DNA from 2 places in the Streptomyces violaceus genome. Region 2 is predicted to be linked to the other one. Evidence: predicted binding sites of a transcription regulator. Region 2 holds the regulator's gene; the other holds the start of a gene.

Region 1 (15,380 bases), 1.3 Mb from region 2:
GCGCGTCCATGATCATGACAGGTATGTGTCGCGGGATGGTCAAGGCCTCCCGCACATCCTCCGGCTCGAACAGCTCGCTGTCGTCGAAGTGGTTGACCGCGACCACGTACGGCAGCCCGGAGCTCTCGAAGTAGTCCAGTACCGGGAAGCAGTCCTTCAGCCGGCGTGTGTCGGCCATGACGACCGCGCCGATCGCGCCGCGCACGATGTCGTCCCACATGAACCAGAACCGCTGCTGGCCCGGCGTGCCGAACAGGTAGAGCACCAGGTCGTCGTCGAGCGTGAGGCGCCCGAAGTCCATGGCCACGGTGGTGGTGGTCTTGCCCGGTGTGGCGGTGAGGTCGTCGGTGGCCTCGCTCGCCTCGGTCATCAACGCCTCGGTCTGCAGGGGCGTGATCTCCGAGACGGCGGTGACCAGGGTGGTCTTGCCCACGCCGAAGCCGCCCGCCACCACGATCTTCGTGGCGATGGGGGCGCGGGTGCGGTCCGTCTCCCAGGCGTGCATGCTCGCGTCGGGCTGAACGAACGGGGATGTTGCGGAGACGCCGTGAGCGGCGTCAGAGACGACGGAGTCCACTCAGCACCCTTTCCAGCAGAGCTCGGTCCGGGCGGCCCGTGCCGTGGCCGGTTCCCGTTCCGTACACACGAATCTTTCCCTGGTCCGCGAGGTCGCTGAGGAGCACGCGGACCACGCCGAGCGGCATCTTCAGCAGCGCGGCGATCTCGGCCACCGTACGCATCCGGCGGCACAGTTCGACGATGGCCTGGAGCTCCGGCATCACGCGGGTGGAGAGGGAGCCGTTCGTCAGTTCCCGGCGCTCCTCCGGGGCCTCCAGCGCCGCCGTGCTCGCCACGAACGTCTCCACCAGGAGGACATGGCCGAACCGGGTGCGGCCGCCGGTGAGCGAGTAGGGGCGGACCCGGGCGGGTTTGCGGTCACCGCCGCGGACCGGAAGGTGATGCTTCGGCGTACTGCTCATCGGGCACTCCCCGTCGTCTGGGACCGCTCCAGGGAACTACGGAGCTCGCTGCGGAGTTCGGGCGTCAGGACGTGGCCGGCGCGGCCGACGAACAGGGCCATGTGGTACGCCACCACGCTCATGTCGCACTCCGCGGAGCCGTGGACGCCGAGCAGCGAGCCGTCGCTGATCGACATCACGAACAGGCTGCCCTCGTCCATCGCGACCATCGTGTGCCTGACCCCGCCGAAGTCCATCAGCTTGGCCGCGCCGACGGTGAGGCTGCCGATGCCGGAGACGATGGTGGCCAGGTCTGCGGCGGAGCCTCGGGGGCCGGTCCGCTTGGAACCGCGGGCCTGCAAGGCTTCCCTGGCCTGCCGGTTGCGGTGGTCGTCGGAGGAGAGCAGGAGCAGTCCGTCGGAGGAGACGACCGCGACCGAGAGGATGCCGGGTACCTCCTCGACGAGGTTGGTCAGCAGCCAGTGCAGGTTGCGGGCCTCACTGCTCAGCCCGATCAGTCCGAAGGTACTGGGAGCGGTCAACTGCTTGCCTCCTCGGCTGTGCCCCCCGTGGCTTCTTCGGATTCAGCTGGTCCTGATGTGCCGGTGGCCGGCCGCTTGTGCGAGGCCGTCTGCTCGGCGATCTCCGCCTCCACCTCGCGGTAGCCGGCCTGGGCGCCCTGGCGGAAGCCGCCGAGGCGGCGGCGGAGGGCCGCGGCGTCCACGGAGCCGCTGCGCTGGCGCGGGGCGGTCTCCGGGGCGGTGATCTTCGGGGTGCGCTTGGGCAGGCCCTTGTCGGTGACGCGTTCGTGCTCCGCGTCAGCCTCGGCTTCGCCTTCGGCGTGTTCGTTCCCACCCGCACCCCCCGTGCGGGTTTCGTAGTCGTGTGCAGGTGGCCCCTGCGGGACGGACTCGCCGTCGGCGGCTGCGGATTCGTGCCGCGTCGGCTCCGGTTCCGCCTGCGGCGCGGGCCGGGTCGCTCCCAGCGGTGCCGCGGCCGGTTCCGCCTGCGGCCCCGGGAGCAGCAGCTCCATCGTGGTCTCGGCAGGGGTTTCCGCCGGCGCCGCAGGTACTGCAGGTTCCGCAGGTTCCGCAGGTGCTGCCGGAGCTGCCGGAGCTGCCGGAGCTGCCGGAGCTGCCGGTTCAGGATGCTCCGTGGCCTCGTCCACAGCCCCCGCGATCTCCTCCCGCCGAACCGCCTTCTCCGCCAGCGTCACCAAGGGGTCCCCGCCGTTCGCGCGGCCGTGCAGGACGTTGGAGTTGGCCTCGGCGTCGGCGCCCGGGAAGGAGACGGTGTGGGTCGTGCCGGAGAGCGGTCCGGAGGCCGGGACGGCCGCGTGCGGGGCGGCCGCGAGGAGGGGGCGGGGCAGGACGACGACCGCCGCGACACCGCCCTGCTTCTGCTGGCGCAACTGCACGCGCACCCCGTGACGGTGGGCGAGGCGGGCCACGACGTACAGGCCGAGGCCGAGACCGTCCTCGCCCTCCTGGTCGTAGGGCGCCTCCGGGTCGAAGTCGGCGAGGCGGGAGTTCAGGCGCCCCAGCCGGTCCTCGGCCATGCCGATGCCCTCGTCCTGGACGGAGAGCATGACCTCGCCGTTCTCCAGCAGCCAGCCGGAGACCTCGACGGGCAGGTCGGGCGGGGAGAACGACGTGGCGTTCTCCATGAGTTCGGCCAGCAGATGGGAGAGGTCGTCCGCGGCGAACCCCGCTATGTGCGCGTGCGGCGGCAGCGCGGCGATACGGACCCGCTCATAGCGCTCGATCTCGCTCACCGCGGCACGGACGATGTCCACGAGCGGCACGGGCCCAGCGGCGTGCTGGACGTGCTCGGTACCGGCGAGGACCAGCAGGTTCTCGCTGTGCCGGCGCATGACCGTCGCGAAGTGGTCGAGCTTGAACAGGGTGGCGAGCCGGTCCGGATCCTGCTCGCGCTCCTCCAGGTTCTCGATGACGGCCAGTTGCCGCTCGACCAGTCCGAGGGTGCGCAGCGCGAGATTGACGAACGTGCCGCCGATGGCCGTGCGCACCCGCTCGAGCTGGGCGACGGACTCGGCGAGTTCGCCGCGCAGTTCCTCGCGTGCGTCGGCCATCTTCTGGCGCTGGCCGACGAGGTGCTTGCGGTCGGACTCCAGCGTGGTGATCCGCTCGGTCAGGGCGGCCGCGTGCGTGTGCAGGGCGTTGACGGAGCGGACGACCTGGGCGAACTCGTCGTTGCGGCCGGTGAACTTCACCGGCTCCTCGGCCACCGGGTCCGCGGCCTCGGCGAGGCGCTTCGACCCCAGCCGCAGGACCGCCAAGGGCCGGGTGAGGCTGCGGGCCATGCCCGTGGCGACACCGACGGCGAGCAGCATGAGGGCGCCGAGGACGGCGATGCGGATCTCCAGCGCGGTGACGTCGTCGTCGCGCAGCGCCTCGAGGTCCTTGGTGCTCCGGTTGTAGAGGGCGGACTCCACGCCGCGCATCAGGTCGACCCGGGCCGAGAGGGCCGTGTCCAGCCGCTTCGTGTTGGTGGAGAGCTCACCGCCCGCCAGCGTCGGCTGGTCGGTGAGGGTGGCGAGGTACTTCTCAGCGGAGTTGACCTCGGTGCCGGTGACCGTGGAGTCGAACGAGGTGCGGGCCGCCTTGGGCGCGGTGTCGCGGAAGTCGGCCAGCGCCGCGTCGGAGCGCAGCCGGGCCTGCTGGGCGGCGGCGCTCAGGGCGTCGCGCTGCCGGGCGTCGGCGTCGGAGGAGGTCTCGGTCGGCAGACCGGTGACGGGGTCGGTGACCGTCTCGCCGCGCGGCACGCTGAGGGCGGCGAGCAGCAGCCCGCGGGCCGCGGCGGCCTGCTGGACGGCGGAGTCCAGCTCGGCCCGGGCGTAGGCACCGGAGCCCGCGCGGGGCGGCGTCTGCTGCGCCAGCTGCTCGGCGAGCCGGTGGAGTTGGGTGATGGAGGTGGAGTACGCCTGGTGTGCTTCGAGCGCGCTGCTCTTGCCGGTGAGCGCCGCCCGGCGGACGGCGGCGATGTCGTCAAGGTCCGAGCGAAGCGAGTCGGGCGTGTCGGTGTCGGCCCGCAACTCCTCGACCTGCCGGTCCACGCGGGCGCTGCGCTGCTCGGAGGGCGCCTTGGCCTTGGGGCGGCCGGCCGCTATGTAGGAGGTGACGTCGTCGCGCTCGTCGGCGAGGGAGTGCGCGAGCCCGAGGGCGTCCTGCGTCTGCTCCGCGAGCGTCACCAGTTCCTGGGAGTCGTGGAGTTGCCCGGAGGCGGCCAGGACGGACGGGGTGCCGGCACCGGCTATGGCCGCGGCGACCACGGCTACGGCGACGATGAGCCGGTTGCGTACATGCGTGGGGCGGCCCTTGCCGGTGGGGGGCGTCGGCTCAGCGCCCTGAACGGGGGCCGTCTGCTTGCCTGTACGACGAGGCCGCGTCTTCTGCACCGGTGCTCGCATTCCTGACTCGTGAACCCATGGGCCCGGGTGACGTTCCGTCAACTGGCGCGCACTCCCGGTACGCTTCCCGACCCTCCCAGCGCCGGTGGGCAGCGCACGCGCATCACCTGACCCGCCACCCGAAGGAGTGAACCCCGGACGAGAGTTGAGGGGCAAGTTCCGCTGGCCCTTGCAGCGGCCTTGCGCGGCACGCCGGTTGGACGTCGGCGGCGGGCGGTGGCAATATTCGCCACCACGCCTTCCCGGGACAAAGCATTCCATCCCAAAACAGGCGTCTGACCTGCGCGGCTGCACCGTTCCCGCAATCATTGCCAGCCTTTTGCGACCCTTGTGAAGGGCTCGTGCAGACTGGCTGGATGCGCACTGAACTCGCCTCGGAGCCGGGAGACGCCGACCGCCCCAACGAGGACTTCGCCAGCGTCGGACTACCGGCCTCCGGACAGGGCGGTTCGGTCGTCGTCCTGGACGGCGTCACCCCCCCGAAGGGCGGGACGGGCTGTCTGCATTCCGTCCCCTGGTTCACCGCGCGCCTCGGCGGAGCTTTGACCGAACTGACCGTTTCACTCCCGGATGCTCCTCTGGTCGACGCCTTGTCCCGCGCCATCGCGCGTACCTCCGAGGCACACGCCGCAACCTGTGACCTTTCTCACCCCCGGACGCCGCAGGCCACGGTGGTCGTGGCCCGCTGGACCCCGGCCACGGTCGAGTACCTGGTGCTCTCGGACTCCGCGCTCCTGCTGGAGTCCCCCGACGGCGTGGTGACGCCCGTCCTCGACGACCGCCTCTCCCTCCTCCCCCGCTCGGCCCTGGCCACGGACGCGCTGGTGGACTCCACGGTCCGCAACAAGGAGGGAGGGTTCTTCACCGCGGCCGCCGATCCCTCGGTGGCCCGGCGGGCGGTGACCGGAACGGTGCCCCGCCATGAGGTACGCGCCCTGACCGCCCTGACGGACGGCGCCGGCCGCTGGGTGGAGAGGTTCGAGGAGGGTGACTGGACGGACTGCTTCCACCTCGTGCGCAAGGAGGGCCCCCAGGCACTGGTGGACCGCGTACGGGCGCTGGAACGGGGGGACACCGCCAGGACGTTCCTGGGCCGGAGCAAGACACATGACGACGCCACGGTCGTGTACGTGGAGTTTTAGGCCGTGTCCGGCCTGGGCGCCAGGGGTTACTTCTCCATGCCGCGGTTGAGCTGGTGCAGCAGTCGGGCCAGTTCCGTGACCTCGTGGGTGTCCCAGTCGGCCAGGCGGCCGGCGTAGCGGGCGCGGCGGGCCTCCCGCACCCGGCGGACGCGGTCTTGGCCCACCTGAGTGAGGGCGACGAGCCAGGCGCGGCCGTCGGCGGGGTCGGGCTCACGCGCCACCAGTCCGAGTTCCTCCAGGGCGCGCAGCTGGCGGGACATCGTGGCCTTGCCGACGCCGATGTAGGCGGCGAGCTCGGTGGCCCGCTGGCTGCCGCACTCGTCGAGCCGGACGAGGAGCCCGTACGCGGACGACTCCAGATCGGGGTGGACTTCGCGGGCCATCTCGCCCTGGTTGGCCCGAGCACGCCGCAGCAGCACGGTCAGCTCACGCTCCAGCGCGAGGAAGGCGGGCTGATCCACACCGCTCGCGGCCAGCGCGGATTCGCCTCCCGGCCCGTCGCCGTTCCCGTTGTCCTGCACGTCAGCCCCTGCCTCGGTTGTAGCCCCGTACTGATTTTCCGTCACCTGCCGTCATCCCCGCAGTTCGGCAAGTATTCCGCAGGTCACGGCGCCCTCGTACACAGGGCCACCACACGGTGAAGGCCCGGGCCTCCCTCACGAGAACCCGGGCCCCACCTGTCCGGCCACGTCCGTCACGCCGCGACCGGAACCTCCGGCGCCGCACCCGCGGTGGCGGGGGCGAGCGCCAGCTCCAGGACCTGGCGTACGTCGGTCACGGCGTGGACATCGAGCCTGTCCAGCACCTCGGCCGGGACGTCGTCCAGGTCGGGTTCGTTGCGCTTGGGGATGATCACGGTGGTGACCCCGGCGCGGTGCGCGGCCAGCAGCTTCTGCTTCACGCCGCCGATCGGCAGGACCCGCCCGGTCAGCGAGACCTCACCGGTCATCGCCACGTCCGTGCGGACCAGCCGGCCGGACAGCAGGGACGCGAGGGCCGTGGTCATCGTGATGCCGGCGCTGGGGCCGTCCTTGGGGACCGCGCCCGCCGGGAAGTGGATGTGCACGCCCCGGTCCTTCAGATCACCCACCGGCAGTTCGAGCTCGGCACCGCGGGAGCGCAGGAAGCTCAGCGCGATCTGCGCGGACTCCTTCATCACATCGCCCAGCTGGCCGGTCAGGGTCAGCCCGGCCGCGCCCGTCTCCGGGTCGGCCAGGGACGCCTCCACGTACAGCACGTCACCACCCGCTCCCGTCACGGCGAGCCCGGTCGCCACGCCCGGCACCGAGGTCCTGCGCTCCGCGGGCTCCTGCGCGGACTCGGGAACGTGATGCGGCCTGCCGATCAGTGCGCGCAGATCCTCGTCCGTGACGGTGTACGGCAGCTCCCGCTCGCCCAGTTCGTGCTGGGCCGCGACCTTGCGCAGCAGCCGCGCTACGGACCGCTCCAGGTTCCGGACGCCCGCCTCGCGGGTGTACTCACCGGCGAGCTTGCGCAGCGCGCCCTCGTCGACGGTCACCTCGTCCTCGGCGAGCCCGGCCCGCTCCAGCTGGCGCGGCAGCAGGTGATCGCGGGCGATGACGACCTTCTCGTCCTCGGTGTAGCCGTCCAGGCGGACGATCTCCATCCGGTCGGCCAGGGCCTCCGGGATCGCCTCCAGCACGTTGGCGGTCGCGAGGAAGACGACGTCCGACAGGTCCAGCTCGACCTCCAGGTAGTGGTCCCGGAAGGTGTGGTTCTGCGCCGGGTCGAGGACTTCGAGGAGGGCGGCGGCCGGGTCGCCCCGGAAGTCCGAGCCCACCTTGTCGATCTCGTCGAGCAGCACGACCGGGTTCATCGACCCGGCCTCCTTGATGGCCCGGACGACCCGGCCGGGCAGCGCGCCGACGTACGTACGCCGGTGGCCGCGGATCTCGGCCTCGTCGCGCACACCGCCGAGGGCGACCCGCACGAACTTCCGGCCCATCGCGTGGGCGACGGATTCTCCGAGGCTGGTCTTGCCGACGCCGGGCGGCCCCACGAGCGCGAGCACGGCACCACCGCGCCGCCCGCCGACCACGCCAAGACCTCGGTCGGTACGCCGCTTGCGCACCGCGAGGTACTCGGTGATCCGCTCCTTCACGTCCTCCAGGCCGGCGTGCTCGGCGTCGAGGACGGCCTGGGCGCCCTGGATGTCGTACGCGTCCTCGGTGCGCTCGTTCCACGGCATCTCCAGGACCGTGTCGAGCCAGGTGCGGATCCACGAGCCCTCGGGCGACTGGTCGGAGGACCGCTCCAGCTTGTCGACCTCCTTGAGCGCGGCCTCGCGGACGTTCTCCGGCAGGTCGGCGGCCTCCACGCGGGTGCGGTAGTCGTCGGACTCCTCGCCGTCCTGCTCGCCGTTCAGCTCACGCAGCTCCTTGCGGACGGCTTCCAGCTGACGCCGCAGCAGGAACTCGCGCTGCTGCTTGTCGACGCCTTCCTGGACGTCCTTGGCGATGGACTCGGCCACGTCCTGCTCGGCGAGGTGGTCGCGCAGGTGCTGGGTGGCGAGCTTCAGACGGGCCACCGGGTCGGTGGTCTCCAGCAGCTCGATCTTCTGGTCGGTGGTCAGGAACGGCGAGTAGCCGGAGTTGTCGGCGAGCGCCGAGACGTCGTCGATGGCCTGGACCCGGTCGACGACCTGCCACGCGCCGCGGTTGCGCAGCCATGCGGTGGCGAGGGCCTTGTATTCCTTGACCAGTTCGGTGACCTGGCCTGGCAGCGGCTCCGGCACGGTCTCGTCGAGGCGGGTGCCCTCGACCCACAGGGCGGCACCGGGACCCGTGGTCCCCGCACCGATGCGCACCCGGCCCCGGCCACGGATCAGGGCACCCGGGTCGCCGTCGGCGAGCCTGCCGACCTGCTCGACGGTGCCGAGGACACCGGTGTTCGCGTAGGTCCCGTCGATCCGTGGCACCAGGAGTACCTGGGGCTTTCCGGGCGTTGACCTGGCAGCGGCCTGAGCGGCCTCCACCGCGGCACGGACCTCGGAGTCACTCAGATCCAGCGGGACCACCATCCCGGGCAGCACGACCTCGCCGTCGAGCGGCAGCACGGGCAGGGTGAGCGGTGTGAACGCCTTGGACTCAGCAGCCATGATCTCCCCTTCGGCAATCAAGTTGAGCTATGCCGACTCAATGCTCGGGGGCGGCCGGATGTTCCCCGATCACCGTTCGCTGTGAGCGATCACCTGTGACGCCGATGGTGGGGCGGCGCGTAAGGTCAGTCCGAGTAATAGCCCATAGGCGAGATTGCCTATTACGAGGGGAGGCGGCGTGGAAGCGACCGTGCAGGCGTGGGTGGACGGATGGATCGTGTCGCGGGGTGCGGCTCCGCCCGTGACCGAGCCGTGGGGCTGCACGATCGACGTGGGGGCGATCGGCCATGTCACGCGGCACGTGTTCGGCGCGACCGGCGACGACCTCGACGAGACGGCCGTGCGCAAGGTGGCCGCCGCGGTGACCGGGGCCGGGGTGTGGCTGAAGGCGTTCCGGGACCCGTCCGTGGTCGTCGGCTGGCTGGACGACAGCTGGTGGATCGATCCCGAGCCGGGCTACCTGATGACGGTCCCGCTGGCAGCGGACGACACACCGGACGTTCCCGACGGCTACCGGCTGCGCACCTGGTCCCGCGGCGGAGTGACGCGCGTGCTGGTCGCCGCGCCGGACGGTTCCCTGGCGGCGCGCGGCCAGATCGCCCCGACGGGCGCGACCGCCGTCGCCGACCAGATCGAGACGGCCCCCGAGCATCGCCGCAGAGGGCTCGGCAGTCTCATCATGCGGACGTTGCAGAACGCCGCCCGCCGGCAGGGAGCACGGACCGGTGTCCTGTCCGGCACGCCTGCGGGGAGGGGGCTGTACGAGGCGTTGGGCTGGGAGGTGGTGGCACTGCTGACCAGCGCGAAGCACTGCCCTCCGGCCGGGACCTCAGAGGCCGGATGAGGGAGCTCGCCTCGCCCGCCACCGCCGGAGCACCGGCCAGGTCGCGACGCCGATGGCCAGGGCGATCAGGTGCCCCCAGTTCGTCATCGGGTCGGTGAAGGCGAGGAGGTCCTGGAGCAGCATCCCGCCGAAGACGGCCAGCAGCGGCACGCGCGACCAGAGCGGCAGCAGGCCGGCCAGGGCGCCCGTGCCGGCGGCGACGCCGAAGCTGACGCCGTAGTCGAGGCGGTGCAGCGAACTGTCGGGGAGGTGCCCGGCCAGCACCGCGAGCCCCACCGGGACCTCGGTCGCCAGGGTGGCCAGGACGTGCCCGAGCAGGAAGACACCGGCCGTGCGCAGGCCCCCGATCCGCCGTTCCAGCGCGGTCAGCACCAGCACGAACCCGATCGTGAACGGCGAGGCCACCCCGCCCGCGACCCACAGCGCACTGCCGACCAGCACCGGCCCCGGCATCCGCACCAGGTGCGCCACATCGGTGCTGGAGCCCTGGAGCAGGGCGTGAACCAGCGCGGGGTCCGCGTACGCGTAGATCAGCGAGGTGACACAGAGCACCACCGCGTACCCGAACGTGAACGGCGTACCCGTGGGCGTGGGCAGCAGCCGCCAGGGCCGTAGCGCCCGGAGCCGGGGCACCTTCACCGGGACGGACTCCCGTACGCCCGCACCCACGCTCTCTCGCGGGCCCCGCTGTCTCGGGACCCCTTCCAGCAGCCCCGACACGTCGGAAACGGGCGCGCCCGCCGGCGCCGTCGCGGCCGTCTCGTCTGGCGGCGCGGTGCGTTCCAAAACGGGCACTCCTTCCGTCATGTCCCAGCCTTCGCCCACCTCTACCCCACTGTCTGTGACCGGCGCCACGCGAGAGCCGATTCACAGCAACCTGAAAGCCGCGTACCGCGTCCCCCGCCGGACGCTCCGTAATTCTTGGCGCCGGACACCCCGCACCTGCCAGGATGCTCCGATGCCCACCTCGAACGACCCGCCCGATGTACTGGACCGTCGCGAGGGCCCGCACGGCGAGGTCGTGCTGCGGCGGCACGGCGACCGGCTGGAGATCATCGCGAACGGCTGCTTCCTGATGGACACCTCCGACGGCCGCTCGGAGCGGCGGCTGGTCGACGCGGCCCTGGAGGCCCTGGACGGCCGGGCCCGCCCGGAGGTGCTGATCGGCGGACTCGGCGTCGGCTTCTCCCTCGCCCACGCGGCGGCGGACCCCCGCTGGGGAGGGATCGCGGTCGTGGAACGCGAGCGCGCGATTGTCGAATGGCACCTCGGCGGTGCGCTCTCCGCGTTCTCCGCCGAGGCCCTTGCCGACCCCCGCGCGAAAATCGTCGAAGCCGATCTCGTGACGTACGTCAATGAGACATCCGACACGTTCGACGCCCTGTGTCTCGACATCGACAACGGCCCCGGCTGGACCGTCACGGAGGGCAACGGAAATCTCTACTCGGACGCCGGACTGGCAAGCTGCGCACGGGTGTTGAGACCCGGCGGGGTGCTCGCCGTCTGGTCCGCCCAACCCTCGCCGGAATTCGAAGAAACCTTGCGGAATGCCGGGTTCCAACGGGTGCGTACCGAAGAGATCCCGGTTGCCCGGGGCGTTCCGGACGTCGTACACCTCGGCATCCGCCCTGGATAGCAAAGGTGTGCTGACTCCCCGTACGCTGCTCCTCTGACGCCGATCATTCAAGCGTCAATCGCAACCATGCGCAGGCATAGCCAGTCAGACGGATCACCCCACTGATTCCGGAAAGCACACCCCAGGGGCGGGCGATGGAGCAGACACAGACCTCCCACAACGGTTCGGCGACGGCTACTCCGGGCGCGCAGCGCCGGGTTCTCGTCGTCGAGGACGACGCCACGATCGTGGACGCCATCGCGACCCGCCTGCGTGCCGAGGGATTCCTCGTGCAAACGGCGGGCGACGGTCCGGCAGCGGTCGACACGGCCGAGGCCTGGCAACCCGACCTGCTGATCCTCGACATCATGCTGCCCGGCTTCGACGGTCTGGAGGTCTGCCGGCGCGTGCAGGCCGCCCGGCCGGTGCCGGTGATGATGCTCACCGCGCGCGACGACGAGACCGACATGCTGGTCGGGCTGGGCGTCGGCGCCGACGACTACATGACGAAGCCGTTCTCGATGCGGGAGCTGGCGGCGCGTGTGCACGTGCTGCTGCGCCGCGTGGAGCGTGCCGCGCTGGCCGCCGCGACGCCGCGCAGCGGCATCCTGCGCCTCGGCGAGCTGGAGATCGACCACGCGCAGCGACGCGTGCGGGTGCGGAGTGAGGATGTTCACCTCACGCCGACCGAGTTCGACCTGCTGGTCTGCCTGGCGAACACCCCGCGCGCGGTGCTCTCGCGCGAGCAGCTGCTCGCCGAGGTCTGGGACTGGGCGGACGCCTCCGGCACCCGGACCGTCGACAGCCACATCAAGGCGCTGCGCCGGAAGATCGGCGCCGAGCGGATCCGTACGGTGCACGGCGTGGGCTACGCCCTGGAGACCCCGACGCCATGAGCGGCGGGCCGGCCGCACGGAGAAACCCCGGGGAGCCGGAACCCTGGGGCGGGGTGAGCCCGTTCTCGATCAAGACCAAGCTGGGCGCGCTGGTCGTCATCTCGGTGCTGATCACCACAGGTCTGTCGGTGATCGCGGTGCACACGAAGACGGAGCTGCGCTTCATCACGGTGTTCTCGATGATCGCCACACTTCTCATCACGCAGTTCGTGGCCCATTCGCTCACCGCGCCGCTGGACGAGATGACCGCGGTGGCCCGCTCCATCTCGCAGGGCGACTACACCCGCCGGGTGCGGGACAACCGCCGAGACGAGCTGGGCGACCTGGCGGTGACGATCAACGCCATGGCCGACGAGCTGGAGGCCCAGGACCGCCAGCGCAAGGAGCTGGTGGCGAATGTCTCGCACGAGCTGCGCACACCCATCGCCGGTCTGCGCGCGGTGCTGGAGAACATCGTCGACGGCGTCACACAGGCCGACCCGGAGACGATGCGCACGGCCCTGAAGCAGACCGAGCGGCTCGGTCGGCTGGTGGAGACGCTGCTGGACCTGTCCCGCCTGGACAACGGCGTCGTACCGCTGAAACAGCGGCGCTTCGAGGTGTGGCCGTATCTGTCGGGCGTGCTGAAGGAGGCCAACATGGTCGCCTCCGTGCGCGCGGGCATCGCCACCGGCTCGGGCAGTCACACCCGTACGGACGTCCATCTGCACCTCGACGTCTCCCCGCCGGAGTTGACCGCGCACGCCGACCCGGAGCGCATCCATCAAGTCGTGGCCAACCTCATCGACAACGCGGTCAAGCACAGCCCGCCGCACGGCCGTGTGACGGTCAAGGCGCGGCGCGGCACGCTGCCGGAGTCGCTGGAGCTTGAGGTACTCGACGAGGGCCCCGGCATTCCGAAGTCCGAGTGGCACCGCGTCTTCGAGCGGTTCAACCGCGGCAGCGCCAAGCGGCCCCCGGGGTCGGGCAGCGACGGCGGCACAGGTCTCGGCCTCGCCATCGCCCGCTGGGCGGTGGATCTGCATGGCGGTCGGATCGGAGTGGCCGAATCCGAGCGAGGTTGCCGGATTCTTGTCACTCTTCCGGGACTTCCATCTGTGCCAAGTTGACGTAAAGTTCGAAGCGGAGCCTCAAGATCCACGGGCGTCCGCGCTGACGGACACGTGTGATCAGGCACAGACCCGCGCCGTCGGCGCCCCGGGTGCCGCTCCCCCCTTCCCTCCTTAAGCGGAACCACGCTTGTTTCCCGCCATTTCAAGCCCCGAAACACTCTTTGAAGTGTGACTTGCGTGACGTTGAACGGGCCCGGCCTGACCTTCGCGGTCCGGGAGGCGTAGCCTTGATTCCCGCTGTCCATCATCTTGTGAAGCGGAAGAGGGCGGTTGCCGCCGTGTCGCCACAGTCCCCCAGTAACTCGAGCATCTCGACCGACACCGACCAAGCGGGGAAGAACCCTGCCGCGTCGTTCGGTGCCAACGAGTGGCTCGTCGACGAGATCTATCAGCAGTACCTCCAGGACCCGAATTCCGTAGACCGAGCCTGGTGGGACTTCTTCGCCGACTACAAGCCAGGGGCGGCCGCCGCCCCGGCTCCGGCGGGTACCGCGGCCGCGGGGGCCGCGGGGACCACCACCGCTCAGCCCGCGGCCCAGGCCGCCCCCGCCCCGGCCGCGGCCCCCACCCCGGCGGCCGAGAAGCCCGCCGCCGCGCCGGCTCCCGCCCAGACGAAGCCCGCCGCGCAGGCCCCGGCTCAGGCCGCCGCTCCGGCGAAGGCCGCTCCGGCCCCGGCCAAGCCGGCCGCCGCCGCGAAGCCGAAGGCCGAGCCCGCAGGTGAGGCCCCCTCGGGCCCCGAGCAGGTCGTGCTGCGCGGCCCCGCCGCCGCGGTCGCGAAGAACATGAACGCCTCCCTGGAGGTGCCCACGGCCACGTCCGTGCGCGCGGTCCCGGTGAAGCTGCTCTTCGACAACCGCATCGTCATCAACAACCACCTGAAGCGTGCCCGGGGCGGGAAGATCTCCTTCACGCACTTGATCGGCTACGCGATGGTGCAGGCCATCAAGGCCATGCCGTCGATGAACTACTCCTTCACGGAGAAGGACGGCAAGCCGACCCTGGTCAAGCCGGAGCACGTCAACTTCGGCCTCGCCATCGACCTGGTCAAGCCCAACGGCGACCGCCAGCTCGTGGTCGCGGGCATCAAGAAGGCCGAGACGCTGAACTTCTTCGAGTTCTGGCAGGCCTACGAGGACATCGTCCGCCGCGCCCGCGACGGCAAGCTGGGCATGGACGACTTCACCGGCGTGACGGTCTCCCTGACCAACCCCGGCGGCCTCGGCACGGTCCACTCGGTGCCGCGTCTGATGCCCGGCCAGTCGGTGATCATGGGCGTCGGCTCCATGGACTACCCGGCGGAGTTCCAGGGCACCTCCCAGGACACCCTGAACAAGCTCGGCATCTCGAAGGTCATGACGCTCACGTCGACCTACGACCACCGGGTGATCCAGGGCGCCGCCTCCGGCGAGTTCCTGCGGATCGTCGCCAACCTCCTCCTCGGTGAGAACGGCTTCTACGACGACATCTTCGAGGCGCTGCGCATCCCCTACGAGCCGGTCCGCTGGCTCAAGGACATCGACGCCTCGCACGACGACGACGTCACGAAGCCCGCCCGGGTCTTCGAGCTGATCCACTCCTACCGGGTCCGCGGCCACGTCATGGCCGACACCGACCCGCTGGAGTACCAGCAGCGCAAGCACCCCGACCTGGACATCACCGAGCACGGGCTCACCCTGTGGGACCTGGAGCGCGAGTTCGCCGTCGGCGGCTTCGCGGGCAAGTCCCTCATGAAGCTGCGCGACATCCTCGGCGTGCTGCGCGACTCGTACTGCCGCACCACCGGCGTCGAGTTCATGCACATCCAGGACCCCAAGCAGCGCAAGTGGATCCAGGACCGCATCGAGCGCTCGCACACCAAGCCGGAGCGCGAGGAGCAGCTGCGCATCCTGCGCCGGCTGAACGCCGCCGAGGCCTTCGAGACCTTCCTGCAGACGAAGTACGTCGGCCAGAAGCGCTTCTCCCTGGAGGGCGGCGAGTCCGTCATCCCGCTGCTGGACGCGGTCCTGGACAGCGCGGCGGAGTCCCGCCTCGACGAGGTCGTCGTCGGCATGGCCCACCGCGGCCGGCTGAACGTCCTGGCGAACATCGTCGGCAAGTCGTACGCGCAGATCTTCCGCGAGTTCGAGGGCAACCTCGACCCGAAGTCGATGCACGGCTCCGGCGACGTGAAGTACCACCTGGGCGCCGAGGGCACCTTCACCGGCCTGGACGGCGAGCAGATCAAGGTCTCGCTCACCGCCAACCCCTCGCACCTGGAGGCGGTG
Region 2 (15,380 bases):
GCCGTCGCCGCTCATGTCACCCGCGAACACCTCGTACGTCGACCCGAACTCGCCGATGCTGGTGTGGCTGGCGGGGCCGTTCGTACGGGTGAAGGGGCCCTTGTAGAGGCGGGTGCGGCTCTGGCCGGTGATCGTCACGTCCGTCGCGCCGTCACCGTCGAAGTCGCCGGTCGCGACGCCGGAGGAGAAGCCGCCCCACTCGGAGAGGGTGGACGGCTGGGGCAGGCCCCTGCCGCCGGACAGGCCGTTCTTGCCGCCCCAGATGACGGTGGCCGAGCCGACGCCGTCCCGGTCGCCGATGGCCTCGTACTGGGCGCCGACGACCAGGTCGGCGTAGCCGTCGCGGTCCAGGTCGCCGGCGGCGAGGCTGTGGCCGAAGCGGTCGCCGGACTCGGCGGCGCCCGGGACTCCGGCGGAGTTCTGCGTGATCACGGTCTTCCTCGCCGCCGACACGCCGGACGACGAGCCGTACAGCACGACGACGGCACCGGCGCTCTGCACCGAGCCGACATCGGCACTCATGGCGCCGATGGCGACGTCCCGGTAGCCGTCGCCGTTGAAGTCACCGGCGAGCCCGGAGGGCGCGGCGACGGCCGCGCCGACCGGGAGGGCGGTGGTGAGGAGGCCGGTGGTGAGGCCGGCGGCCAGGAGGAGAGTGCGGGTGCGCAAGGCGGGGCTCCGGGTGGGAGGGGTGAGGTGGGTGGGGTCGGGCCGGGGATTGAGAGCAGGGCCGTTCCCGGTGCGGAGGAGGGAGGGCGGGGTGCGGGGCGTGCGGCAGGTCAGGCGGTGCGGGCGAAGGCCCGGGGCGTCGGGGTCGTCCGGGAAGGGGGCGTGGCCCTGCCGGTCGTAGCCCTAGTGGTGCCGGTCGTAGCCGTGCCGGCGGTCGCGGGCATGAGTGACCCGCCCGTCGACCCGCCCGTCGACCCACCCGTCGGCGCGGCCGGGGCGGTGCCCGTCGCGAGGGCGGGGCGCGGGTGCGGACGCCCCTGCGGGCGTCGCCTGTGCTCGTGCTGAAGCTGGGGCTGGTGCATGCGGGAGTCTCCTGCGGCACGCGGGATGCCTGGCGGGCATCCACCGTCGATGAAGTGCCGGGTCCTTCCGTGTTCGCTGGTGGTTGTCCGGGCGTTCACGGGTGGTCGGCGATCAGGAGACCTGTGTGGGGACGTAAGGGTTGTACGTGAGTTCGGTTAATTCTTGAGGTGGAGGCGCCGGGTCATCCGGCCCGCACCGGCCGGTACCGCACGTCCACCACGGCCTTGCGGTCCTCCCCGACCAGCAGATCCAGCGGTACTCGACACCTGGGAGCGCGGGGTCACCGAGGATGTCATCGAGCGGATCGAGCGCGACGGGGGCGACGCCCGCGAGCGGCTCGGGCGTCTCTTCGACTTCGTGGGGTCGGGCGAGACACGCGTGACCAGCGCCGGGGTCGAGCTCGCGATCCGCGACTGGGCCCGGCGCGACGAAGGCGTCGCGCGGTGCCTCCGCCGGGCCGACAACCGGCGCATGGACTATCTGCGCGAGCTCTACGGGGCCTTCTGTCCCGACGAGGGCGATGTCGAGGCCCGCTGCCTGATCACCTTCTCGCTGCGCATCGGCGACCATCTCATCGCAGCCGACAACGGCCCGCGCAGCCGCACGGAAGTCCTCGCCGCGGTCAGGAACCGGTTGTTGGGCTGAGCGGTCTTCATCGAGGAACGCTCGAGTCTGCCGGAGTTGGTCATTGCCCCGCCCCAGCCCGCCGCCGATGACGTCCTGTTGGCTCCGGAGCATCCACCCTGAGACCGAGGGGCCGCTCCTGCTGCGGGCGGACGACCGGGGTGGGACGCGTTTGGGAAGCTGTCGATCATGACGAGCGCTTTACCGCCGGGCCCCGACGGCCTCCCCTATCACCGCCTGGGCCACCTCACGGGCCGTCACCGCTGGTGGCGGCCCTTGGTCGGCACTCTGCTGTTCGTTGGCGCCTATCTCATCCTCAGCCTCCTGCTGCTCGCCCTCGCCTACGTCTTCGGGGAGCTCGCCGGAAGCCCCGAACTTCCCGATGGCGGACCCGACTTCGGTCCGCTGAGCAACACCGCACTGGACCTGACGTACATCGCGATCGCCCTGCCGCTGGTTCTGCTGGCCGTGTTGTGGCCGGGGCGGCGGCCGGCCGGGACGTTGTCGTCGGTTGCCGGACGGCCGCGGTGGCGCTGGCTGGGTTGGTGTCTGCTGGCCGCGGTGCTCCCCGTGGCCGTGCTGACGGGGACCGCTTTCCTCCTGCCCGAGGGCGAGACCGGCTCGGGGGAGTCCGAGGTGTGGGTGGGCTGGGGGTCGTTCCTCACGTCCCTGGGCGTGCTGGCCGTCTTCGTCCCGGTGCAGGCCGCAGCCGAGGAGTACGTCTTCCGGGGCTGGCTGACGCAGGCGGTCGGTGCCTTCGTCCGGTCTCCCTGGTTCGCGGTGCTCCCGCAGGCCGTGCTGTTCGCCGCCGCCCACGGCTGGGGCACCACGTGGGGTTTCATCGGCCTGCTGGTCTTCGGTGTGGTGGCGGGCTGGCTGACCATCCGTACCGGTGGGCTGGAGGCAGCCGTCGCGCTGCACGTCCTGAACAACCTGGTGGCCTTCGGCACCCTCGCCGCGGTCGTCGACGGTCTGACCTCCGACGAGACCGCGGCCGATTCGCCCTGGCCACTCGCCCTCGCGGACGTGGCGACGACCCTGATGTACGCGGCGCTCGTGCTGTGGCTCGCCCGACGCCACCACCCGCAGCGCCTCGCCCCGCCGGCGCCTCCGCCCGCTCCGCACCCGCCGTACGGCTCGCACCCGCCGTACGCCATGCCGTACGGGGCCATGCCCGGCCAGACCTACGGAGCCATGCCCGGCCAACCCTACGGAGCCATGCCCGGCCACCCCTACGGCCTGCCGGGCGGCGTCACCCCACCGGGAACCGGTACCGCACCTCACGGAGACGTGCCGCCCGCTCCAGGGCCGTAGCCTCCGGACAACCAACCCGGTCCCGCCCCGTTGCCGAGGCGGGACCACGGTTCTACGGCGCGGGATCGAACGTCACGCTGGTGTCGGGGCAGTCCTGCGCGATTCGGGTGAGTGCCCCGAACTCGACGGTGTCGACGGTGAGGCCCCAGCGGAGCTTGGTCCCGACCCACTCCGAGATGTACCGGCACGTGACGCCGGCGGCCGGCGGCAGCCACTCGGCCGGATCCTTGTCGGCCTTGCTGCGGTTCGAGGCCGCGGTGACCGCGATGAGGGAGGTCAGGGCGTCGAGGTCGTTGGCGTACGCCTCACGCCGCTGGGCAGTCCATTGCGATGCCCCGGAATCCCAGGCCTCGGCGAGCGGCACCATGTGGTCGACGTCCAGGCCGGAGGCCTCGGTCACCCACCTGGCGTCGTAGTACGACCACCACCGCCCTCCGGAGAGCTTGCAGCCGGCCAGGACCTGGGGCGGGTCGACCGCCTCGGAGATGAGCACCTCCGCTCGCGTGTTGCAGCCGTCGGCGGGGTTCTGGCCCGCGTTCCAGTGCCGGAAGCTCGTGCGCTGGTAACCCTCCCGCACCTCCTCCGCGAGGGGGAGGACGCCGACCGCGGTCGCCATCGGGAGTGTGCGCGGCTCGGCGGCCCGGGCGTGCGCCTGGGCCGGAGTGGATGCCAGAAGGGGAAGGACAACGAGTGCGGCCGCGAGCGCGGCACGTCTGAGGTTTTTGATCACGCATCGCAGAATCGATTGCGTGTACCTCGTTCGAGGGGCTCGACTCGAACGAATGAGCCATATGGCTGCGTGGGTTCACCGGGCAGGTGTTCTACGAAACACCCTAAGGAGTGATGTGGGGGAGTAGCGGGTCGGCGAGTACGGATGAACGACGACGTCCCCCGCTGTTCTTCCACAGCGGGGGACGTGCGTGGGGACAACCGTGAGCGGCGCTACTTCACCGGCTCCGGCTCCGGCGCGTTCTCCGAGTCCGACGTGCCCGCCGGCGGCTCGCCGCCGTCGTTGTCGTCGTCACCGTCGGAGCCCTCCGCGGGGACCGGTGTCTTGACGGAGTCCAGCAGGAGCTGGGCCACGTCCACGACGGTGATCGACTCCTTGGCCTTGCCGTCGTTCTTCTTGCCGTTCACGGAGTCCGTGAGCATGACGAGGCAGAACGGGCAGGCCGTGGAGACGATGTCGGGGTTCACCGACAGCGCCTCGTCGACGCGCTCGTTGTTGATGCGCTTGCCGATGCGCTCTTCCATCCACATCCGGGCGCCACCCGCACCGCAGCAGAAGCCCCGCTCCTTGTGGCGGTGCATCTCCTCGTTGCGGATGCCCGGGACGCTGGCGATGATCTCGCGCGGGGGCGTGTAGATCTTGTTGTGGCGGCCCAGGTAGCACGGGTCGTGGTACGTGATGATGCCCTCGACCGGCGTGACCGGGATCAGCTTGCCCTCGTCGACGAGGTGCTGGAGCAGCTGGGTGTGGTGGATGACCTCGTAGTCGCCGCCGAGCTGCGGGTACTCGTTGCCGAGCGTGTTGAGGCAGTGCGGGCAGGTCGCGACGATCTTCTTCGCGGACTTGGGCTTCGCCGACTCGGGCGTCACCTTGCCGTCGTCGTCCATCTCCTCGCCGAACGCCATGTTCAGTGCCATGACGTTCTCCATGCCGAGTTCCTGGAACAGCGGCTCGTTGCCCAGGCGGCGGGCGGAGTCACCCGTGCACTTCTCGTCACCGCCCATGATGGCGAACTTGACGCCCGCGATGTTCAGCAGCTCGGCGAAGGCCTTCGTCGTCTTCTTCGCGCGGTCCTCAAGGGCGCCCGCGCAGCCGACCCAGTACAGGTACTCGACCTCGGACAGGTCCTCGATGTCCTTGCCGACGACCGGGACCTCGAAGTCGAGCTCCTTCAGCCACTCCAGGCGCTGCTTCTTCGCCAGGCCCCAGGGGTTGCCCTTCTTCTCCAGGTTCTTGAGCATCGTGCCCGCCTCGGACGGGAACGAGCTCTCGATCATCACCTGGTAGCGGCGCATGTCGACGATGTGGTCGACGTGCTCGATGTCCACCGGGCACTGCTCGACGCAGGCGCCGCAGGTGGTGCAGGACCACAGGACGTCCGGGTCGATGACGCCGTTCTCCTCCAGCGTGCCGACCAGGGGGCGCTCGGCCTCCGCCAGGGCGGCGGCAGGCACACCGGCCAGCTGCTCCTCGGACGCCTTCTCCTCGCCCTCCATCGTCTTGCCGCCGCCGGCCAGCAGGTACGGCGCCTTGGCGTGCGCGTGGTCCCGCAGGGACATGATCAGCAGCTTGGGGGAGAGGGGCTTGCCCGTGTTCCACGCGGGGCACTGCGACTGGCAGCGGCCGCACTCGGTGCAGGTGGAGAAGTCCAGCAGGCCCTTCCAGGAGTACTGCTCGACCTGGGAGACGCCGAAGACGTCGTCGTCGCCCGGGTCGGTGAAGTCGATCGGCTTGCCGCCGGACGTCATCGGCTGCAGGGCACCGAGGGCCGTGCCGCCCGTCGCCTCGCGCTTGAACCAGATGTTCGGGAACGCCAGGAAGCGGTGCCAGGCGACACCCATGTTGGTGTTCAGGCTGACCGTGATCATCCAGATCATGGTCGTGCCCAGCTTGATCATCGCGAAGAAGTAGACGAGGTTCTGCAGCGCGGCGACGCTCAGGCCCTTGAAGGCCAGGACCAGCGGGTACGAGGCGAAGTACGCGGCCTCGTATCCCTCCACGTGGTGCAGCGCGCCCTCGAGGCCGCGCAGCACGTAGATCGCCAGGCCGATGGTGAGGATGACGTACTCGACGAAGTACGCCTGGCCCATCTTCGAACCGGTGAAGCGGGACTTGCGGCCCGGGCGCGACGGCAGGTTCAGCAGGCGGATGACCATCAGCGTGGCGATGCCCACGGTCGTCATCGCGGCGATGAACTCGATGTAGAGCTCATAGGGGAGGAAGCCGCCGATGACCGGCAGCGTCCAGGCGGCCTGGAACAGCTGGCCGTACGCGGTGATGATCGTCGGCGGCAGCGTCAGGAAGCCGATCGCGACGAACCAGTGGGCGATACCGACGATGCCCCACCGGTTCATGCGCGTGTGCCCGAGGAACTCCTTCACCAGGGTCACGCTGCGCTGGTAGGGATTGTCGGTCCGGGCACCGGCGGGGACCGGCTGGCCGAGCTTGAAGTACCGGACGAACTGGCCGATCGCGCGTGCGAGCAGCGCGACGCCGACCACGGTCAGAACCAGCGACACGATGATCGCGGCGAGTTGCATGGGGGCTCCTCGGGCCTGCGAGGTTTCTGTCGGGGACTCTCCGTCGCGAAGGGTTCCCGAGATTACTAAGCGGTAACTTATGCAGTCCGTTTGAGACTACCCCTATCCTCCGCCGCACTGTAGCCGGGTGGGGGGTGATCTGAATCGCTGAGGGTTGCCTCAGATCCGGTCGTGATCCGGTCGTGTTAGTCGTACCGAATTGTCATAGTCCCGCCTAACTTATATCCGTGCTCTACGGGATCACTGCCGCCGCCATCGCCCTCCTGCTCACCGCCCTGCTCGCGGCCCTCCTCAGGGCGCCCGCACGGTGGTCGCGTCTGGTCGACCGGCGGCGGCAGCGCGAGGTGCCGCTGTCCGGTGGTGTGGCCGTCGTGGTGGTCACCGGCGCGGTGGTGTGCGCCTACGGCTGGGTGGAGGGTGTGCCGACCGGGGGCGAGGTGCGGGAACTGCTCGTCGCCGGGGGCGTGGTGGCCCTGCTCGGACTGGTCGACGACGTGTGGCGGCTGCGGCGGCGGGTGCTCTTCGCCGGTACGGCCGCGGCGGCCGCGTGCGTCGTGCCGTACGGGGAGACGGGGGTGGGGACCGGGCTGCTGGCCGTCGTGTGGGTCGCGGGTCTGACCCTCGGGTTCCGGGGGGTCGATCACGCCGACGGGCTCGCCGGGACCGTGGGGGTCGTGACCGCCTTCGGGGTGGGGGTCTGTGCGGCGGTCGAGGTGATGGACGGGATCGCGGTGCTGATGAGCGTGCTGGCCGCCGCGCTGACCGGGTTTCTCATGCACAACTGGCACCCCGCCCGGGTCGCGCTCGGCGCGTGCGGGTCCATGTCCGCGGGGTTCGTGATCGCCATGGGGACCGTGTACGCGCGGGCCGGGTTCGGGCTCGGGGAGAGCGCGGGGGTGCTGTTCGCGCTGACCGCCCTGGTGTGCGCCGACGCCGGGCTGGTGCTGCTGTCGCGGCGGATGGCCGGGCGGGCCGTTCTGCGCAGCGGCCCCGACCATCTCGCGCACCGGCTGCGGCGGCTCGGGCTGACCGCGCCGGGGGCGAGTCTGCTGCTGGGGGCCGGGGCGTTGTCCGGGGTGGCCGTCGGGGTACTCGTGCACGCCGGCTGGGTCGGCAACGACGCGCTGTGGTGGGTGGCGGGCACGGCGCTCGTCGTCGTCCTCGCTGTGTCACGCGTCTCGGTGTATGCCTCCCGTGACCCTCGGCGTGTGATGTCGCCGCAGGTCAGAGCCCCGTTGCGTGTAAGGAACGGATAAGACTTGAGTCCGGTCGACTCAGCTCTGTTGACCGGTTGGGGGCCGTCGTGCACACTTGAGTCCGTTCCACTCAAGTCAGCTGGAGGAATCAACCATGGCACGTGCGGTCGGCATCGACCTGGGCACGACTAACTCCGTCGTCAGCGTTCTGGAGGGCGGCGAGCCCACCGTCATCACCAACGCCGAGGGCGCCAGGACCACGCCGTCCGTCGTCGCCTTCGCCAAGAACGGTGAAGTGCTCGTCGGAGAGGTGGCCAAGCGCCAGGCGGTCACGAACGTGGACCGGACCATCCGCTCCGTCAAGCGGCACATGGGCACGGACTGGAAGATCGAGCTCGACGGGAAGCCCTTCAACCCGCAGCAGATCAGCGCCTTCGTGCTGCAGAAGCTGAAGCGGGACGCCGAGTCCTACCTGGGCGAGAAGGTGACCGACGCGGTCATCACCGTCCCGGCGTACTTCAACGACTCCGAGCGCCAGGCCACGAAGGAGGCCGGCGAGATCGCCGGCCTGAACGTGCTGCGCATCGTCAACGAGCCCACCGCGGCCGCCCTGGCGTACGGCCTCGACAAGGACGACCAGACCATCCTGGTCTTCGACCTCGGTGGCGGTACGTTCGACGTCTCGCTGCTGGAGATCGGCGACGGAGTCGTCGAGGTGAAGGCCACCAACGGTGACAACCACCTCGGTGGTGACGACTGGGACCAGCGCATCGTCGACTACCTGGTCCAGCAGTTCCAGTCCGGCCACGGCGTGGACCTGGGCAAGGACAAGATGGCCCTGCAGCGTCTGCGCGAGGCCGCCGAGAAGGCGAAGATCGAGCTGTCCTCGTCCACCGAGACCTCGATCAACCTGCCCTACATCACCGCCTCCGCCGAGGGCCCCCTGCACCTCGACGAGAAGCTCACCCGCGCCCAGTTCCAGCAGCTGACCGCGGACCTGCTGGAGCGCTGCAAGACGCCGTTCCACAACGTCATCAAGGACGCCGGGATCAACCTCTCCGAGATCGACCACGTCGTTCTCGTCGGTGGCTCCACGCGTATGCCGGCCGTCGCCGAACTGGTCAAGGACCTGACCGGCGGCAAGGACGCCAACAAGGGCGTCAACCCGGACGAGGTCGTCGCCATCGGCGCCGCCCTGCAGGCCGGTGTCCTCAAGGGCGAGGTCAAGGACGTCCTGCTCCTCGACGTCACCCCGCTGTCCCTCGGTATCGAGACCAAGGGCGGCATCATGACCAAGCTCATCGAGCGGAACACGACGATCCCGACCAAGCGGTCCGAGATCTTCACCACCGCCGAGGACAACCAGCCCTCCGTGCAGATCCAGGTCTACCAGGGCGAGCGCGAGATCGCGGCGTACAACAAGAAGCTCGGGATGTTCGAGCTGACCGGTCTGCCCCCGGCGCCGCGCGGCGTCCCGCAGATCGAGGTGTCCTTCGACATCGACGCCAACGGCATCATGCACGTCACGGCGAAGGACCTCGGCACCGGCAAGGAGCAGAAGATGACCGTCACCGGCGGCTCCTCGCTGCCGAAGGACGAGGTCGACCGCATGCGCCAGGAGGCCGAGCAGTACGCGGAGGAGGACCACAAGCGCCGCGAGGCCGCCGAGTCCCGCAACCAGGGCGAGCAGCTCGTCTACCAGACCGAGAAGTTCCTCAAGGACAACGAGGACAAGGTCCCGGGCGAGATCAAGACCGAGGTCGAAGAGGCCGTCAATGAGCTGAAGGAAAAGCTCAAGGGCGAGGACTCGGCCGAGATCCGCACCGCCACGGAGAAGGTCGCGGCCGTCTCGCAGAAGCTCGGCCAGGCCATGTACGCCGACGCGAACGCCGCGCAGGCCGACGGCGCCTCCGCCGGAGCCGGCGCGGGTGCCGGTGCCGGTGACGCCAAGGCCGACGACGACGTCGTCGACGCCGAGATCGTCGACGAGGACCGGAAGGATGGTGCCGCGTGACGGAGGAGACCCCGGGCTTCGACGAGCAGCAGCCCGACGTCCCTTCCGGCGCCACCTCCGATGACGCCGAGCCGAAGGCCGCCTCCTCCTCCGAGGAGGGGGCGGCCCCGGCCGGGGACACGGGCCAGGACGTGGCCCTGGTGGCCCAGCTGGACCAGGCCCGCACGGCGCTCAACGAGCGCACGGCGGACCTCCAGCGCCTCCAGGCCGAGTTCCAGAACTACCGCCGCCGGGTCGAGCGCGACCGGATCGCGGTCAAGGAGATCGCCATCGCGAACCTCCTGACCGAGCTCCTGCCCGTGCTCGACGACATCGGCCGCGCGCGTGAACACGGCGAACTGGTCGGCGGCTTCAAGTCCGTCGCCGAGTCGCTGGAGAGCACCGCGGCGAAGATGGGCCTGCAGCAGTTCGGCAAGGAGGGCGAGCCCTTCGACCCGACGATCCACGAAGCCCTGATGCACAGCTACGCACCCGACGTCACCGAGACGACGTGCGTGGCGATTCTGCAGCCCGGGTACCGGATCGGCGAGCGCACCATCCGCCCCGCGCGGGTGGCGGTGGCCGAACCCCAGCCGGGGGCACAGACGGTCAAGGCGGACGAGTCCGCCGACGCCGACGACAAGGAGAGCGGTGGCCCGGACGAGGGCTGACGTCATAACGGACGACAGGAAGGAGGGGCGTCGAGGATGAGCACCAAGGACTTCATCGAGAAGGACTACTACAAGGTCCTCGGCGTCCCCAAGGACGCCACCGAGGCCGAGATCAAGAAGGCGTACCGGAAGCTCGCCCGCGAGAACCACCCGGACGCCAACAAGGGAAACGTCAAGGCGGAGGAGCGCTTCAAGGAGATCTCCGAGGCCAACGACATTCTCGGCGACCCCAAGAAGCGCAAGGAGTACGACGAGGCACGCGCCCTCTTCGGCAACGGCGGCTTCCGGCCGGGGCCCGGCGGGGGCGGCGGCAACTTCAACTTCGACCTGGGCGACCTCTTCGGAGGCGGCCCCCAGGGCGGAGGACAGGGAGCCGGCGGCTTCGGCGGCGGCATCGGTGACGTCTTCGGGGGCCTGTTCAACCGCGGCGGTGCGGGCGCGGGGACGCGCACGCACCCGCGGCGCGGCCAGGACATCGAGTCCGAGGTCACGCTCAGCTTCACCGAGGCGATCGAGGGCGCGACGGTCCCGCTGCGCATGTCCTCGCAGTCACCCTGCAAGGCCTGCTCGGGCACCGGCGACAAGAACGGCACACCGCGTGTGTGCCCGACCTGCGTCGGCACCGGGCAGGTCGCCCGGGGCAGCGGCGGGGGCTTCTCGCTCACCGACCCCTGCCCGGACTGCAAGGGCCGCGGCCTGATCGCGGAGCACGCCTGCGAGGTCTGCAAGGGCAGCGGCCGGGCCAAGTCCTCGCGGACCATGCAGGTGCGCATCCCCGCGGGCGTCAGCGACGGCCAGCGGATCCGGCTGCGCGGCAAGGGAGCACCCGGTGAGCGGGGCGGCCCGGCGGGCGACCTGTACGTGGTCGTGCACGTCGACTCCCACCCGGTGTTCGGCCGCAAGGACGACAACCTCACCGTCACCGTCCCGGTGACCTTCGCCGAGGCGGCCCTCGGCGGCGAGGTCCGGGTGCCGACGCTGGGCGGCCCGCCCGTCACGCTGAAGCTGCCGCCGGGCACGCCCAACGGCCGCACCATGCGCGCCCGGGGCAAGGGCGCGGTGCGCAAGGACGGCACCCGCGGGGACCTTCTGGTCACCGTCGAGGTGAGTGTTCCGCAGGACCTGACGGGGAAGGCTCGTGACGCGCTCGAGGCGTATCGCGAGGCGACCTCGGGTGAGGATCCACGGGCGGATCTGTTCCAGGCCGCGAAGGGAGCATGAGTCAGATGGACGGTCGTCGGCGCAATCCGTATGAACTGACCGAGGAAACCCCGGTCTACGTCATCTCGGTGGCGGCCCAGCTGTCCGGCCTGCACCCCCAGACCCTGCGCCAGTACGACCGCCTGGGCCTGGTGTCCCCCGACCGCACCGCCGGCCGGGGCCGGCGCTACTCGGCCCGCGACATCCAACTGCTCCGTCAGGTGCAGCAGTTGTCGCAGGACGAGGGCATCAACCTCGCCGGCATCAAGCGCATCATCGAACTGGAGAACCAGGTCGCCGCGCTCCAGGCCCGTGCGGCCGAACTGGAGAACGCCCTCGACGGCGCGGCGGCGGCGATGCGCCAGCGCGAGGCGGCGGTGCACGCGTCGTACCGCCGTGACCTCGTGCCGTACCAGGAGGTCCAGCAGAGCAGCGCGCTGGTGGTGTGGCGGCCGAAGCGGCAGCAGCAGTCGGACTGACGCATGCGTGCGTGAACGAACGCGAAAGGGGCCGGGAGGCAACTCCCGGCCCCTTTCGTGCGCCTTGGCCCGATTTCGCTGGGTCTCCCGTCGATGGGTGGTCCGTGCAGGTACCTTGGAGATGGTTCCGCAGAGTCTTCACAACGCTTGCGGAGCGTGGTGTTGTCATCTCGTTAAGTGCTTCCGCTTGACGCTGAGGGCCGCGTCCGCGTTGGCTTTTCAGTCACATGGGCCACAAAGCTGTGCCCACGTCCGAATCACACGCGAAGTGAGCTCCCGACATGCGTCGTCGTATCTCCATATCCGTGGCCGCGGCCGCGATGTCCGTCACGCTCGCCGGCTGCGGCGCGCTCAACGCGACGGGGAGCAGTGACGACGCGAGCCCGGCCAAGGGCAACGACATCACGGTGGGCCTGTTGCTCCCGGAGAAGGCGAACACCCGGTACGAGAACTTCGACTACCCGATCATCAAGACGAAGGTCGAGTCCCTCACCAACAACAAGGGCCGCGTCGAGTACGCCAACGCCGAGGCGGACGCCGACACGCAGGCGGGCCAGCTGCAGAAGATGATCGACGACCGGGTCGACGTGATCCTGCTGGACGCGGTCGACTCGCAGGCGATCGCGAGCGGCGTCAAGAAGGCCAAGGACGCGGGCATCCCGGTCATCGCCTACGACCGGCTGGCCGAGGGGCCCATCGAGGCGTACATCTCCTTCGACAACGAGCTGGTCGGCGAGGTCCAGGGGCGCACCCTGCTGGAGGCCATCGGCGAGGACGCGAGCCTCTCCGACAAGATCGTCATGATGAACGGCTCGTCGACCGACCCGAACGCCAAGCAGTTCAAGGCGGGTGCGATGTCCGAGCTGAACGGCAAGGTGACGATCGCGCAGTCCTTCGACACGAAGGACTGGAAGCCGGAGAACGCGCAGGCCAACATGGCCGAGGCGATCCAGGCGATCGGCAAGGACGACATCGCCGCCGTCTACTCCGCCAACGACGGTATGGCCGGCGGCATCGTCAAGGCGCTGGAGGCCGCGGGCGTGACCGACCTGCCGCCGATCACCGGGCAGGACGCGGAGCTCCAGGCGGTGCAGCGGATCATCGCGGGCGAGCAGTACATGAGCGTGTACAAGTCCTACCCGCAGGAGGCCGAGAACGCCGCGGAGATGGCCGTGGCCAAGGTCCAGGGCCGGGACATCCAGTTCGCCGCCCTCACCCGCGACAAGGTCGACAGCCCCACCCACAAGGGCATCCCGGCCCAGCTGGTGCCCGTGGTCGCGCTGACGAAGGGGAACATCGAGGACACGGTGGTCGCGGACGACATCTACAAGCTGTCGGACATCTGCACGGCCAAGTACCGGGCGGCGTGCGAGGCGATCGGCCTGAAGTGAGCCGGTGAGGGGCGGCCTCGCGCGCACGAAGCCGCTCAGCCCCGCTGGGCCGCCTCGCGCTCGGGCCCTCTCGGTGTGCCGGCCCGGCCCGGCCGTCCGGCCAGGGTGATCGCCCGGAGCAGCCACTCGGCGGGCCCGTGCCGGTGACGCCGTGTCCACGCCGTGCTGAGAGCGAGCTGCAGCGCGTATACGGCGCCCGCGAGCAGCAGCACGGCGGCCGGCCCCACCTGCCCGTAGAGGGACAGTCCGTACGCCGTGGCCACGAACATCGTGATCAGGGACTGCCCGAGGTAGTTCGTGAGCGCCAGGCGCCCCGCCGGGACGAACAGCCGCCGCACCCGGTCTCCCCACGACGAGTGCAGGAGGAGCAGCAAGAGGCAGGCGTAGGCGGCCGACAGGGCGGGTGCCGTCAGCATGCCCACGCCGATGCCCAGGAGTTGCCACCGGGCCTCCAGCGGACCGTCCGCCGCGGAGGCGAAGAAGAGGGCACCTGGGATTCCGACGGACAGTCCGACGGCCGTGATCCGCAGCAGTCGAGGGCGGTCCGCTCCGCCGGATGCGAGCAGGCGCCGCTTCCCCGCGGCCAGACCGAGGAGAAACGCGCCGAGCACGCCCGGGGCCATGAGGAGGGAACCGAGGAGCGCCTCGGGCAGCCGGTCCAGGTTCTCCTGGACGACGGTGCCGGGACTGCCGCGGTAGGCGGCCACGGGCTGCGCGATCCGCTGGTGTGACGCGGGCTCCTCGTCGTCCACCTGGGTGGCCAGCGCCCCCAGTCCGGTGAGGACGACGACGTAGACGCCGTAGATCCAGGCGGCGGCCTTCACGGCGGTGGCCGGTCCGATCCGGCGAGCGCACAGCAGGATCAGGCCGAGGAGGCCGTAGGTCAGCAGGATGTCGCCGCTGTACAGCACGACCGCGTGCGCCAGCCCGAGCAGCACCAGGCCGAGGGACCGGCGCAGAAAGCGCGCGGTGGCGTTTCCTCCGTCCCGCTCGGCGGAGGCCTGCTGCAGGGTGAAGCTGTAGCCGAACAGGAACGAGAACAACAGGTAGAACTTGAAGGTCGCCAGCGCCGTCACCAGCCAGACGGCGGCCTGGTCCCACAGGGGCGCCCCCGGCCGGCGGATCCCCTCGACGACGTAAGGGTCCATCATCTGGGCGCTGTTGACCACCAGGATGCCCAGCAGGGCGAAACCCCGCAGCGCGTCGACAGCGGGCAGACGCCGGGGGTCCACCCCGGTGTTGATGGTCACGGGTCCTCCGAGGTGTCCGTAGCCGGGCCTGGTCGGGACCCGCCATCACAGAGGGTCACACGTCGGCCGCACCCGCACCACCCCCTCCTGTTTCAGCAGCCCATGAGGGGGTGAATTCGGCGGCAGAACGGCCGGAAAAGGGCCGTGGGTGCGGGGGAGCCGTGTTGCGGAGCAGGGCGGGTCCGCGCATAGTTGCGCTGCGGAAAGACGGTGAACCGGGGGTGGGATGGGCGATGGCCGGGCACGGGGCGGAGGAGCATCCACACGGTGCTGACCGACTGTGCGAGGCCGGGGATCGCGTGTATTCCCGGGCCGTACGGCGGGGCCGCGTGCCCCGCCGGGATGCCGAACCGGTGCCCTGTCTCCTGGAACTCGCCCTGCTGCACCCGGACCCCGACGACATGGACTGGCTGGTGCCGACCTCCCCGCAGGAGGTCATGACCCGGCTGCTGCGCGGGATGTACGACGAGGTCAGCGCCAGTCAGCGGCGGGTGGGTTCGGCCGTGGCGGCCGTCGAGTGGTACGCCGGTCTCGGCCGCCGGGTCCGGCCCGCCCCCTCGGCGGGCGAGGGCTCGGCGATCCGGGTGCTGGACGGGCTCGCCCGGATCCAGGCCGCGATGGACGAGGCGACCCAGGCGTGCACGACCGAGGTGCTCACGGTCCAGCCCGGCGGCATCCGGCGCGAGGCGGAACTCTCCGAGGGCCTGCACCGGGCGCTGGCGCTGCGCGGCCGGGGCGTGCGGATGCGGGACCTGTACACGCATGTCGCCCGGCACGGGCAGGGGCTGCTGACGTATCTGGAGCTGATGGGCGACGCCGTGGAGGCGCGCACGCTGGACGAGGTGATCGACCGGCTGATCCTCTTCGACCGGACGGTGGCCTTCATCCCCGCCAACAACGACCGCACGATGGCCCTGGAGCTGCGGCACCCCGCGCTCATCGAGTACCTGGTCACCGTGT

Evidence for each region. The regulator HspR, encoded in region 2, represses chaperone genes until heat shock. The targets are predictions, from matches to a motif close to TTGAGNNNNNNNNNCTCAA.
Region 1: a site for HspR is predicted at 8,672-8,690, ahead of lon (endopeptidase La). Genes of this name have one in related genera too.

Annotation. Positions count from the first base shown of each region.
Region 1 covers NZ_CP107911.1:2,942,141-2,957,520, forward strand. Annotated here, with positions in the region: gene OG542_RS12970 (GTP-binding protein) at 1-577, opposite strand, end outside; gene OG542_RS12975 (DUF742 domain-containing protein) at 558-980, opposite strand; gene OG542_RS12980 (roadblock/LC7 domain-containing protein) at 977-1,501, opposite strand; gene OG542_RS12985 (sensor histidine kinase) at 1,498-4,389, opposite strand; gene OG542_RS12990 (protein phosphatase 2C domain-containing protein) at 4,746-5,531, shown strand; gene OG542_RS12995 (MarR family winged helix-turn-helix transcriptional regulator) at 5,558-6,052, opposite strand; gene lon (endopeptidase La) at 6,226-8,649, opposite strand; gene OG542_RS13005 (GNAT family N-acetyltransferase) at 8,828-9,493, shown strand; gene OG542_RS13010 (rhomboid-like protein) at 9,479-10,279, opposite strand; gene OG542_RS13015 (spermidine synthase family protein) at 10,452-11,129, shown strand; gene OG542_RS13020 (response regulator transcription factor) at 11,264-12,004, shown strand; gene OG542_RS13025 (sensor histidine kinase) at 12,001-13,113, shown strand; gene OG542_RS13030 (multifunctional oxoglutarate decarboxylase/oxoglutarate dehydrogenase thiamine pyrophosphate-binding subunit/dihydrolipoyllysine-residue succinyltransferase subunit) at 13,395-15,380, shown strand, end outside.
Region 2 covers NZ_CP107911.1:4,205,397-4,220,776, reverse strand. Annotated here, with positions in the region: gene OG542_RS18920 (FG-GAP and VCBS repeat-containing protein) at 1-669, opposite strand, end outside; gene OG542_RS18915 (TetR/AcrR family transcriptional regulator) at 1,195-1,677, shown strand; gene OG542_RS18910 (CPBP family intramembrane glutamic endopeptidase) at 1,846-2,970, shown strand; gene OG542_RS18905 (HNH endonuclease family protein) at 3,023-3,700, opposite strand; gene OG542_RS18900 (heterodisulfide reductase-related iron-sulfur binding cluster) at 3,913-6,240, opposite strand; gene OG542_RS18895 (MraY family glycosyltransferase) at 6,468-7,496, shown strand; gene dnaK (molecular chaperone DnaK) at 7,591-9,450, shown strand; gene grpE (nucleotide exchange factor GrpE) at 9,447-10,100, shown strand; gene dnaJ (molecular chaperone DnaJ) at 10,137-11,321, shown strand; gene OG542_RS18875 (heat shock protein transcriptional repressor HspR) at 11,327-11,779, shown strand; gene OG542_RS18870 (sugar ABC transporter substrate-binding protein) at 12,061-13,170, shown strand; gene OG542_RS18865 (DUF418 domain-containing protein) at 13,206-14,420, opposite strand; gene OG542_RS18860 (helix-turn-helix transcriptional regulator) at 14,654-15,380, shown strand, end outside.